Puniceibacterium sp. IMCC21224: one gene and its partner. Each later gene encodes a partner of the first gene's protein in a complex. Links are inferred from orthologs where the notes say so. Each region holds a gene or a part of one and is shown on either strand. Other genes may lie near its edges.

Evidence for each region. The genes of interacting proteins can lie anywhere in the genome.
Region 2: the proteins of xseA (region 1) and IMCC21224_RS06370 are in contact, whole or in part, in a cryo-EM structure (PDB 8TXR), measured with the Escherichia coli proteins. The link is inferred for Puniceibacterium sp. IMCC21224 from one-to-one orthologs.

What each region holds. Positions count from the first base shown.
Region 1 is NZ_LDPY01000001.1:3,003,020-3,007,503, reverse strand. Bases 984-3,883 are described here. They hold xseA (exodeoxyribonuclease VII large subunit), read left to right. Parts: upstream 984-1,608; coding sequence 1,609-3,159; downstream 3,160-3,883. Other genes in these bases: IMCC21224_RS13890 (alkane 1-monooxygenase), read right to left, coding at 3,823-3,883; IMCC21224_RS13895 (hypothetical protein), read right to left, coding at 3,378-3,776; purD (phosphoribosylamine--glycine ligase), read right to left, coding at 984-1,495. Also shown: IMCC21224_RS13910 (VCBS repeat-containing protein), read left to right, coding at 1-180; more of purD, read right to left, coding at 233-983; more of IMCC21224_RS13890, read right to left, coding at 3,884-4,484. UniProt on the Escherichia coli protein: Bidirectionally degrades single-stranded DNA into large acid-insoluble oligonucleotides, which are then degraded further into small acid-soluble oligonucleotides.
Region 2 is NZ_LDPY01000001.1:1,385,231-1,389,702, reverse strand. Bases 935-3,822 are described here. They hold IMCC21224_RS06370 (exodeoxyribonuclease VII small subunit), read right to left. Parts: upstream 2,556-3,822; coding sequence 2,313-2,555; downstream 935-2,312. Other genes in these bases: IMCC21224_RS06360 (response regulator), read right to left, coding at 3,560-3,822; IMCC21224_RS06365 (histone deacetylase family protein), read right to left, coding at 2,552-3,475; IMCC21224_RS06375 (polyprenyl synthetase family protein), read right to left, coding at 1,445-2,311; dxs (1-deoxy-D-xylulose-5-phosphate synthase), read right to left, coding at 935-1,363. Outside these bases: more of dxs, read right to left, coding at 1-934; more of IMCC21224_RS06360, read right to left, coding at 3,823-4,261; IMCC21224_RS06355 (MarR family winged helix-turn-helix transcriptional regulator), read right to left, coding at 4,258-4,472. UniProt on the Escherichia coli protein: Bidirectionally degrades single-stranded DNA into large acid-insoluble oligonucleotides, which are then degraded further into small acid-soluble oligonucleotides.

The DNA of each region.
Region 1 (4,484 bases):
GGCTGGGACCATATCGAGAGCGGAATTCGCGACTGTGGTGCAGGCCTTGAAATGATCATGGCCGATGGTGGTTGGCAGCGGGTGATGGTGGCACGTCTGGACAACGACCGGCTGACGGCAAGGGTCGTTGGACCCTATTCGGGTCTTCAAAGCATTGAAAAGGCGCTGAGCTGCGACTGATTTGGCCGTTGTCCCCGCCCTGCGGTGGGCAACGCGGCTGGATCCACTGACCCTAGAGCGCGCGCCAGCCAATGTCGCGACGGCAGAACCCTTCGGGCCAGTTGACCTGATCAATGAGGGCATAGGCACGATCGCGAGCCTCTTGCAGGGTTGTGCCACGGGCTGTGGCGTTCAGCACGCGGCCGCCGGTGGCGATCATCCCGCCCGGCGCGTCTGTTGTGCCTGCATGAAACATCATCGACCAGCTGCCCTCGGGCAATGAGTCGAGGCCCGCGATGACGCTGCCTTTGACATAGTCCTCGGGGTAGCCCTGCGTCGCCATAACCACTGTCAGGGCGTGGTCGTCGGCCCAGTTGACCTGCGCTGATGCAAGGCGGCCTTCGGCGCAGGCGTGCAGCAGGTCGAGCACCTGCGCGCCCAGCCGCATCATGAGCACCTGACATTCAGGATCGCCGAAACGGGCGTTGTATTCCACCAGACGTGGTGCGCCATCCTCGATCATCAGACCAGCATAAAGCACCCCCTGATACGGTGTGCCGCGTCGGGCCATTTCGGCCATAGTCGGTCGGATGATTTCGTCCATCGCACGGTCGGCGATGGCCTGGCTTAGCACGGGAGCGGGGGAATAGGCGCCCATGCCGCCGGTATTGGGGCCGGTGTCGCCCTCGCCCACGCGCTTGTGGTCCTGCGCCGTGCCGATGGGCAGCACGTCTGTACCGTCGCAGAGAACAAAGAACGACGCCTCTTCGCCGGCCATGAATTCCTCGATTACGACTTCAGCGCCGGCCGCGCCAAAAGCGCCGTCAAACATGTGGTCGATGGCGGCTGTGGCTTGTTCATCGGTTTCGGCGATGATGACGCCTTTGCCGGCGGCCAGTCCGTCGGCCTTGATCACCAGCGGGGCGCCCTGTTGGCGGGCATAGGCATGGGCCGACGCCGCGTTGGTGAAATGACCATAGGCGGCGGTCGGAGCACCTGCGGCGGCGCAGATTTCCTTGGTGAAATTCTTTGAGGCTTCGAGTTGTGCTGCGGCTGCTGAGGGGCCAAAGACCAGCAGGCCGGCTTCGCGCAGACGATCACCGACGCCGGCGGCCAGCGGCGCTTCGGGGCCGATAATGACAAATTCGATGAGGTTTTCGTCGGCGAACTGGACCACTGCACCGCCGTCGTTGATGTCGAGCGCCGCACATTCCGCGATCCGTGCGATCCCGGCATTGCCTGGTGCGACGATCAGCTTGTCGCATTTTGGGTTCTGCATCACCGCCCAGGCCAAGGCGTGTTCGCGCCCGCCACTGCCGAGAATGAGGATGTTCATGGGCGCTCTCCTGCTTGGCCTTGCCTGCCGGGCGTTCTAAGGTTGGAGGACGACAAGAGCAAGCTAGGTCCGCCCACCCCCCGGTGTGCGTGACCGAACAAGTGGGGTAAGGAATGTCCGATCTGATCGACGATGCGCCGTCTGATGGCGGCAATGCGCCGGAATTCACTGTTTCCGAACTGTCTGGCGCGGTCAAACGGACGATCGAGGGCGAATTCGCCTTTGTCCGGGTGCGGGGTGAGGTCGGGCGGGTGTCGCGACCACGTTCGGGACATGTCTATCTGGATCTCAAGGATGACCGGGCTGTCATCTCGGGCGTGATGTGGAAGGGCACGGCGTCAAAATTGCAGACCCAGCCCGAAGAGGGGATGGAAGTGATCGCCACCGGGCGGCTGACCACGTTCCCGGGCCAGTCGAAATACCAGATTGTGATTGAGGATATCCGCCCTGCCGGCATGGGCGCGCTGATGGCAATGCTGGAAAAGCGCAAGGCGATGCTGGCGGCCGAGGGTCTGTTTGCACCGGAACGCAAGCAAGCGCTGCCGTATCTGCCCGAGGTGATCGGCGTCGTGACTTCGCCGTCGGGCGCGGTGATTCGCGATATTCTGCATCGGTTGCGCGAAAGGTTCCCGCGCAAGGTGCTGATCTGGCCGGTTGCAGTGCAGGGGGCGAAATGCGCGCCCGAGGTGGCGCGGGCGATTGCGGGGTTCAATGCTCTGACCCCCGGGGGGATGGTGCCGCGTCCGGATCTGCTGATCGTTGCGCGCGGCGGCGGGTCGATCGAGGATCTGTGGGGCTTTAACGAAGAAATCGTGGCGCGGGCCGCAGCGGCAAGTGACATTCCGCTGATTTCAGCCGTGGGTCATGAGACCGACACCACGCTGATTGATTTTGTGTCGGACAAGCGCGCGCCGACGCCGACCGCTGCGGCGGAACTGGCGGTGCCGGTGCGGTTGGATCTGTTGGGCTGGCTCGGGGATATGCAGGCGCGGCTGGGACGGTCGGTTGGGCAGCGGCTTGATGTCAGGGGGCAGCGGTTGCGGGATCTGGCGCGGGCGATGCCTCGGGCTGAGACGTTGCTGGATGGGCCGCGCCAGAGGCTGGACACGCTGTCCGACCGGTTGCCGCAGGCGCTGATCCGGTCTGTACAGCTGCGTCGGGTGCAATTGTCAGAGCGCACCGGCAGTCTGCGTCCCGCGCTGTTAACGCGCGGGCTGGATTCAGAGCGGCGCAGGCTGGGCGAGCGGTCGGGCCGGATTGATCCGGCGTTGGTGCGTCTGATGGCGGCACGTCGCGAATCGCTGAAACTGCGGTCGGATCGGCTGAGCCTGCGCGGGGTTCAGCGCGATCTGGCAGCGGGGCGTGAGCGTTTGGTCGGGCTGGAACGGCGGTTGTCGGAGACCGGACGCGGGCAGCTTCGAACCTTGCGGGGGCGGTTGGACGCGGTTGAGCGGTTGCGTCTGACATTGGGATACGAGGCGACGCTTGAGCGGGGCTTTGCCGTGGTGCGCGGCGACGGTCAGGTGGTCACAACGCGCGCAGCGGCGGCGGCGGCCTCGGGGCTGGAGATCCAGTTTGCTGATGGCCGGTTTCGGATTGGCGGCACCGCTCCGCGCAAATCCGCCCCCAAACCGCCGGAACAGGGGTCCCTGTTCGGCGAGTAAGCGCAGGCTGACCCGGCGGAGTGCGCCCGGCGGCGCACGCATGTCATCTCGGCGGTGAAAGAGTCACCACCTCGGCGCGTGTGGCGATCTGACATGCGTTGTCGGGCGGTAGGATTGGCTGCTCTGTTGCTGTCTTGGCCGCGACCGGACATATTTTCTGTTATTTGGGGGGCGAGCGAGGTCGGTTCGAGCAACGGGGTGGCTGGAGGTACCTCGGGTCAGACCCCGACCTCGGGTCCGTAGCACAGCATCGGATCGTCGTCCTGGCGGGCCTCGTAAAGAGTGGTTGCCGTCTGATCGTTTCTGAACACTGCGCGCAGTCCGGTGCCTTCGCGGTAAAAGCTCCAGCATTGGGGAGCTGGGTTGTCGTCATAGACAAAACAGATCTGGTCGGCCTCTTCGTACCATATCCCATCCTTGCATTGCCCATCGAGAAACGACCAGCGGACGCGGCGATCCGGCAAATATTCCTCGACCCCGTAGGAGGCACCGTTTTGGCCGAAGTAGAGCGTCTTTCCGGTCACGTACGCTTCGAATTGCGATCCGCTCATCACAGATTGCGCAGTTGCAGGGGAGGTCAGAGCCAGGGTGGCGAGGACGGTAAGGGCAAATCTCATGACGCTACCCTGACATGTTCGGCGCGGGCTTGGAACCGCTCTCGCTTCACGGTTTTGCGTTCTGTGTCGCGTCATCCGCAGACCAGTGGTGTGCCCGGTTATCCATCATTCGCCGCCACAGAGCCGGGGCCAGCGCGATCACCGCCATGACAGGTAATGAGTGTGGCAGGATCGGCATGACGTCGCGGTTTATGCTGAGCCCTGGATAGGGGCGGGACGGGTGGGCGTGATGGTCAGAATGGCGCGGCGCGTTCAGCATCAGCGCTGACGAAAAACCATGCGGGGCATTCCAGCTGTGGGCGGGACCCACGGGTTCGGGTCGGCCATCTGCCCGCAAAGACCGGCGCAACCCGTAGTGTTGAACGTAATCCGACAGCAGCAGTTGAATCTGTGCATAGACCGCAAGTCCGAGCAGCACGGCCACGCCGACGGTGCCCCCCAGCAAGGCAGCCAAGGTCACAGAAGCAGCGGCCCCGATACCGTAGGCGGCATAAGGATGCAGTGTAGCGGCGGGCCGCTGCGCCCGCAGCGCGCGTTCGGCCCGCAGCCCGGCGCGAAACGATCCGGTCCAGGCGCGCAGGGCGAAGGCATAGAACCCTTCGCCCAGACGCGCCGAGTTGGGGTCGGCATCGGTCGCGGCGTGAACGTGGTGGACACGCGGATGGGCCGAGGCATGGTGACCAAAAAGCAGCGAGCAGTAGATCGCCA
Region 2 (4,472 bases), 1.6 Mb from region 1 along the record:
CCATAACGACAAAACCCGGCAGATTGGCCAGAAACGCAATGTCGTAGCTGCCCGCATGGGTCGCGCCATCGGCCCCGACCAGCCCAGCCCGATCAATCGCAAAGCGCACCGGCAGGCGCTGGATCGCCACGTCATGCACAATCTGATCATAGCCGCGCTGCAGGAATGTCGAATACAAGGCACAGAACGGCCGCATCCCGCCAGCCGCCAGACCGGCGGCAAAGGTGACACCATGCTGTTCAGCAATCGCCACGTCGAAACAGCGACTGGGGAAGCGTTCGGCCATCAGGTTCAGTCCTGTGCCATCCGGCATCGCCGCCGTCACGGCACAAATGCGTGGATCCACCGCCGCCAGATCGACCAGCGTCTTGCCAAAGACCGAGGTATAGCTAGGCGCGTTGGACGGCGCCTTTTTCTGCGCCCCGGTGACCAGATCGAACTTGGCCGTGGCGTGGCCCTTGTCCACGGCCTGCTCGGCCGGGGCATAGCCCTTGCCTTTTTGGGTCAGCACATGAATCAGGATCGGGCCCGTGGCGCGCGCCTTGACCGTGCGCAGCACCGGCAACAGCTGATCCAGATCATGCCCGTCGATCGGCCCGAGATAGGAAAACCCCAGCGCCTCGAACAAGGTGCCGCCAACGGCCATGCCCTTGAGCAGATCCTTGGCCCGCTGTGCGCCCAGCCGGAACGGTTCTGGTAACAGACTGACCGCACCTTTGGCGGCGGCCTTGAGGTCGTGGAACGGAGCTTCGGCATACAGCCGCGATAGATAGGACGACATTGCGCCAACGGGCGGCGCGATGCTCATGTCGTTGTCATTCAGGATCACGATTAACCGCTTTTTCAGATGGCCCGCGTTGTTCATCGCCTCATAGGCCATGCCCGCCGAAATCGCCCCGTCGCCGATCACCGCGATGGCGTCGCCATGTCCGGTTTCGCTCGCTCCGCCCAGATCGCGCGCCACGGCAAATCCTAGCGCCGCCGAGATCGAGGTCGAGGAATGTGCCGCACCGAACGGGTCATAGGGGCTTTCTGACCGTTTGGTGAATCCCGACAACCCGTCCTTCATCCGCAGCGTGCGAATCCGATCACGGCGCCCGGTCAGGATCTTGTGCGGGTAACACTGGTGGCTGACGTCCCAGATGATCTTGTCACGCGGCGCATCAAACACCGCATGCAGCGCGACGGTCAGTTCGACCACACCCAGACCCGCGCCCAGATGGCCACCGGTTTCTGAGACGGCGGCGATCGTCTCGGCGCGCAATTCCTGCGCCAGCCGATGCAGATCCGCATCGCTCAGCGGTTTGAGGTCGCCGGGCACATGCACCGTATCGAGCAGCGGGGTCTGTGGTCTGGACGACATGCGCGCCTCCTTCTTATGGCCGGTTGTGATCGCCCCCGCACCGTGGGCATCGCTGTCAGTGCCGCGACGCTGAACGCTGCGTCAGTTCCGGCGGGCAATAACGAACCGGGCCGCCTGCTTCAAGTTCTCCGCCGCGTCGCCGTACACAGTTAGCGCAGCGCAGCTTTCCTCAACCAGCTCTGTTGCACGGCGTTTTGCCCCGTCCAGGCCCAGCAGCGACACAAAAGTGGCCTTGCCTGCGTCCGCATCCTTGCCCACCGCCTTGCCGACAGTCGCTGCGTCGCCCTCAACATCCAGAATGTCGTCGGTGATCTGGAATGCCAGTCCCAGCGCGCTGGCATACGCCCCCAGCGGCGCGATGTCAGCCCCGGCAAGCCGCGCGCCCGCCTCAGCCGCCCAGCAGAACAGCGCGCCGGTTTTGCCGACCTGAAGCGCGGTGATCTGGTCCAGCGTCAGCGGCACGCCAGTCGTTTCGGCCGCAATATCCAGCGCCTGCCCCAGCACCATGCCCCGTGCACCGCTGGCACGGGCCAGACTAAGCGCGAGGTTGGCGCGAACCTCGGCGGGCCCGACGTTTTCATGCGCGGCCAGCTCAAACCCCAGCGCCTGAAGCGCATCCCCAACCAACACGGCGGTGCCTTCGTCCCATTTGATATGCACGGTCGGCAACCCGCGTCGCAGCGCGTCATCGTCCATGCAGGGCAAATCATCATGCACCAGCGAATAGGCATGCACCGCCTCAATCGCCATGGCGGGCCATAATGCGCGATCTTGCCCGACGCCATGCAGGCGCGCCCCCTCGATCACCAGAAACCCGCGCAGACGTTTGCCGCCTCGCGTTGCATAGCGCATTCCCTGCGCCATCGGCAGGTCTGGAAAATCGTCAAGGAGCCGGTCAAACCCCGCCTGAATCGCGGACGCAACCCGGCCTAGATCGTCCTGAAACACATTACAGCCCCTCGACGGGCTTTGTGCCTGTGGGATTGCCTTCGGTATCCAGCGTGATCGCCGCCACCTTTTCCTCAGCATCTTTGAGCTTGGCCTCGCACCGCTTTTTCAGCGCCGCGCCACGTTCGTACAGCGTGATCGACTGTTCCAGCGCGACATCGCCCCGCTCAAGCTGACCAACGACCTGCTCCAATTCGGCCATCGCCTGCTCAAAGCTCATTTCTTCGACGGGTGTGTCGGTCATTTAGACGCCTCCAGCAATTCTTCGACATGGGCGAGCGCCGAGGCGCTCAGCGCCTCAAGATCATAGCCACCTTCAAGAGTCGAGACCAGCCGACCACCACACAATTGCGCCGCCAATGTGCAGAGTTCGCGTGTCAGCCAGCGGAAATCGTCCGTGCTCCAATTCAGCGATGCCAGCGGATCGTCTTGATGGGCGTCAAACCCGGCAGAGAGGATAATCAGGTCCGGCGCAAAGCCGCGCAGGCGCGGGAGAACCTGCGCCTCATAGGCGGCGCGCATCACCGCCCCGTCACTTTCCGGCGGCAGCGCAATATTCAGCACATTGTCATGCGCACCGCGTTCGGACGGCGCGCCAGAGCCCGGCCATAGCGGCATCTGCTGGCTGGTGATCGTCAACGCGCGTGGCTCGTCCCACAGCAGATCCTGCGTGCCGTTGCCGTGATGTACGTCGAAATCCACCACAGCAACCCGTGCCAACCCATGATGATCCAACGCATATTTCGCCGCCAGCGCAGCATTGCCGAACAGGCAAAACCCCATCGCAGTCTCGGACTCCGCGTGATGGCCCGGCGGACGAATGGCACAAAACGCATTTGTCTCCTCGCCCCCCAGCACCAGATCCACCGCCCTCAAGACCGCCCCTGCGCCGCGCCGCGCCGCCTGTTCCGAACCGGGGGACAGCCATGTGTCTGCGTCCAGTTGTGCCGATCCCTGCATTGGCACCCCTCCCTCAATCCGATCAAGATAGCGTTGCGGATGAATGCGCAACACATCGGCATCCGTGGCCAGCGGCGCCGATATTCGATTCAAATCCAGCCCCGCAAGCGCATGCAACACATGCTCGAGCCGCGCCACCCGCTCAGGGTGCCCCTCTGGCGTCACGTGGTTCAGACAATCGGCATGCGTGATCAGAGCAGTCATTCGGTCAGTTCCTTGATGCAGAAATGAGTCCTGGTCCGTGGCTTAGGGCAGGTAAAACCAGAATAGACGCCCCAGACAGGCTGGTCAGTCGGGGGCAAGCATGTAGCCTTCGCCGCGCACAGTTTGCAGATACCGCGGCTGTTTCGGGTCTGCCTCAATCTTGCGACGCAGACGAGTGATCTGCACATCGACCGCGCGTTCCTGACTCTGACTGCGATCGCGACCCAGATCCTCGACCAGCTTGGTCCGGCTGACTGCGGCCCCGGGCTGCGCGGCAAAGATCCGCATCAACTGGTTTTCGGTGCCGGTCAATCGAACCAGATCGTCGCCGCGCCACATCTCTCCACGTTCGATGTCATAGCGGATCGGCCCCAATGTCAGCAGTTTAGGTGCCGCGTCCTTGGCGCTGGTGTCAGGCATCCGCCGCAGGATCGCGTTGATCCGCAGCAGCAATTCCTTTGGCTCGAACGGTTTGGCCAGATAATCATCCGCCCCCGCCTCAAGCCCAGCAATCCGGTCCTCGGTCTCGGATTTGGCGGTGAGCAGCAGAATCGGCGTGATCGAGGTTTCGCGAATACCCCGTGTCAGGCTGACACCATCCTCACCCGGCATCATCACATCCAGCACGATCAGATCAAAATCAAGCCCGGCCAGAATGCGTCTGGCATGCGCCGCATCGCGCGCGGCACTTACCAGAAACCCGCTACGGATCAGGAATTTTTGCAACAAGCCGCGAATACGTTCGTCATCGTCGACGATCAGCAGGTGGGCATCAGGATCGCTCATCCCCGGCCCTCCCGCAGGCCGTGATACTGGCGCCGCATCTCGGTATCCATCATTGCCTCCAACACCTTTCTGAAACCGGCTACAGCATCGGGCCCAGCGTTGCGGTACGCCGCCCGCATCCGCGCCCGCTGTGCATCCGACAACTCGCGCTCCAGCGCCTGCCCGGCCTCGGTCAGGTGCAGATGCCGCTCGCGTTTGTCGACACGCCCGA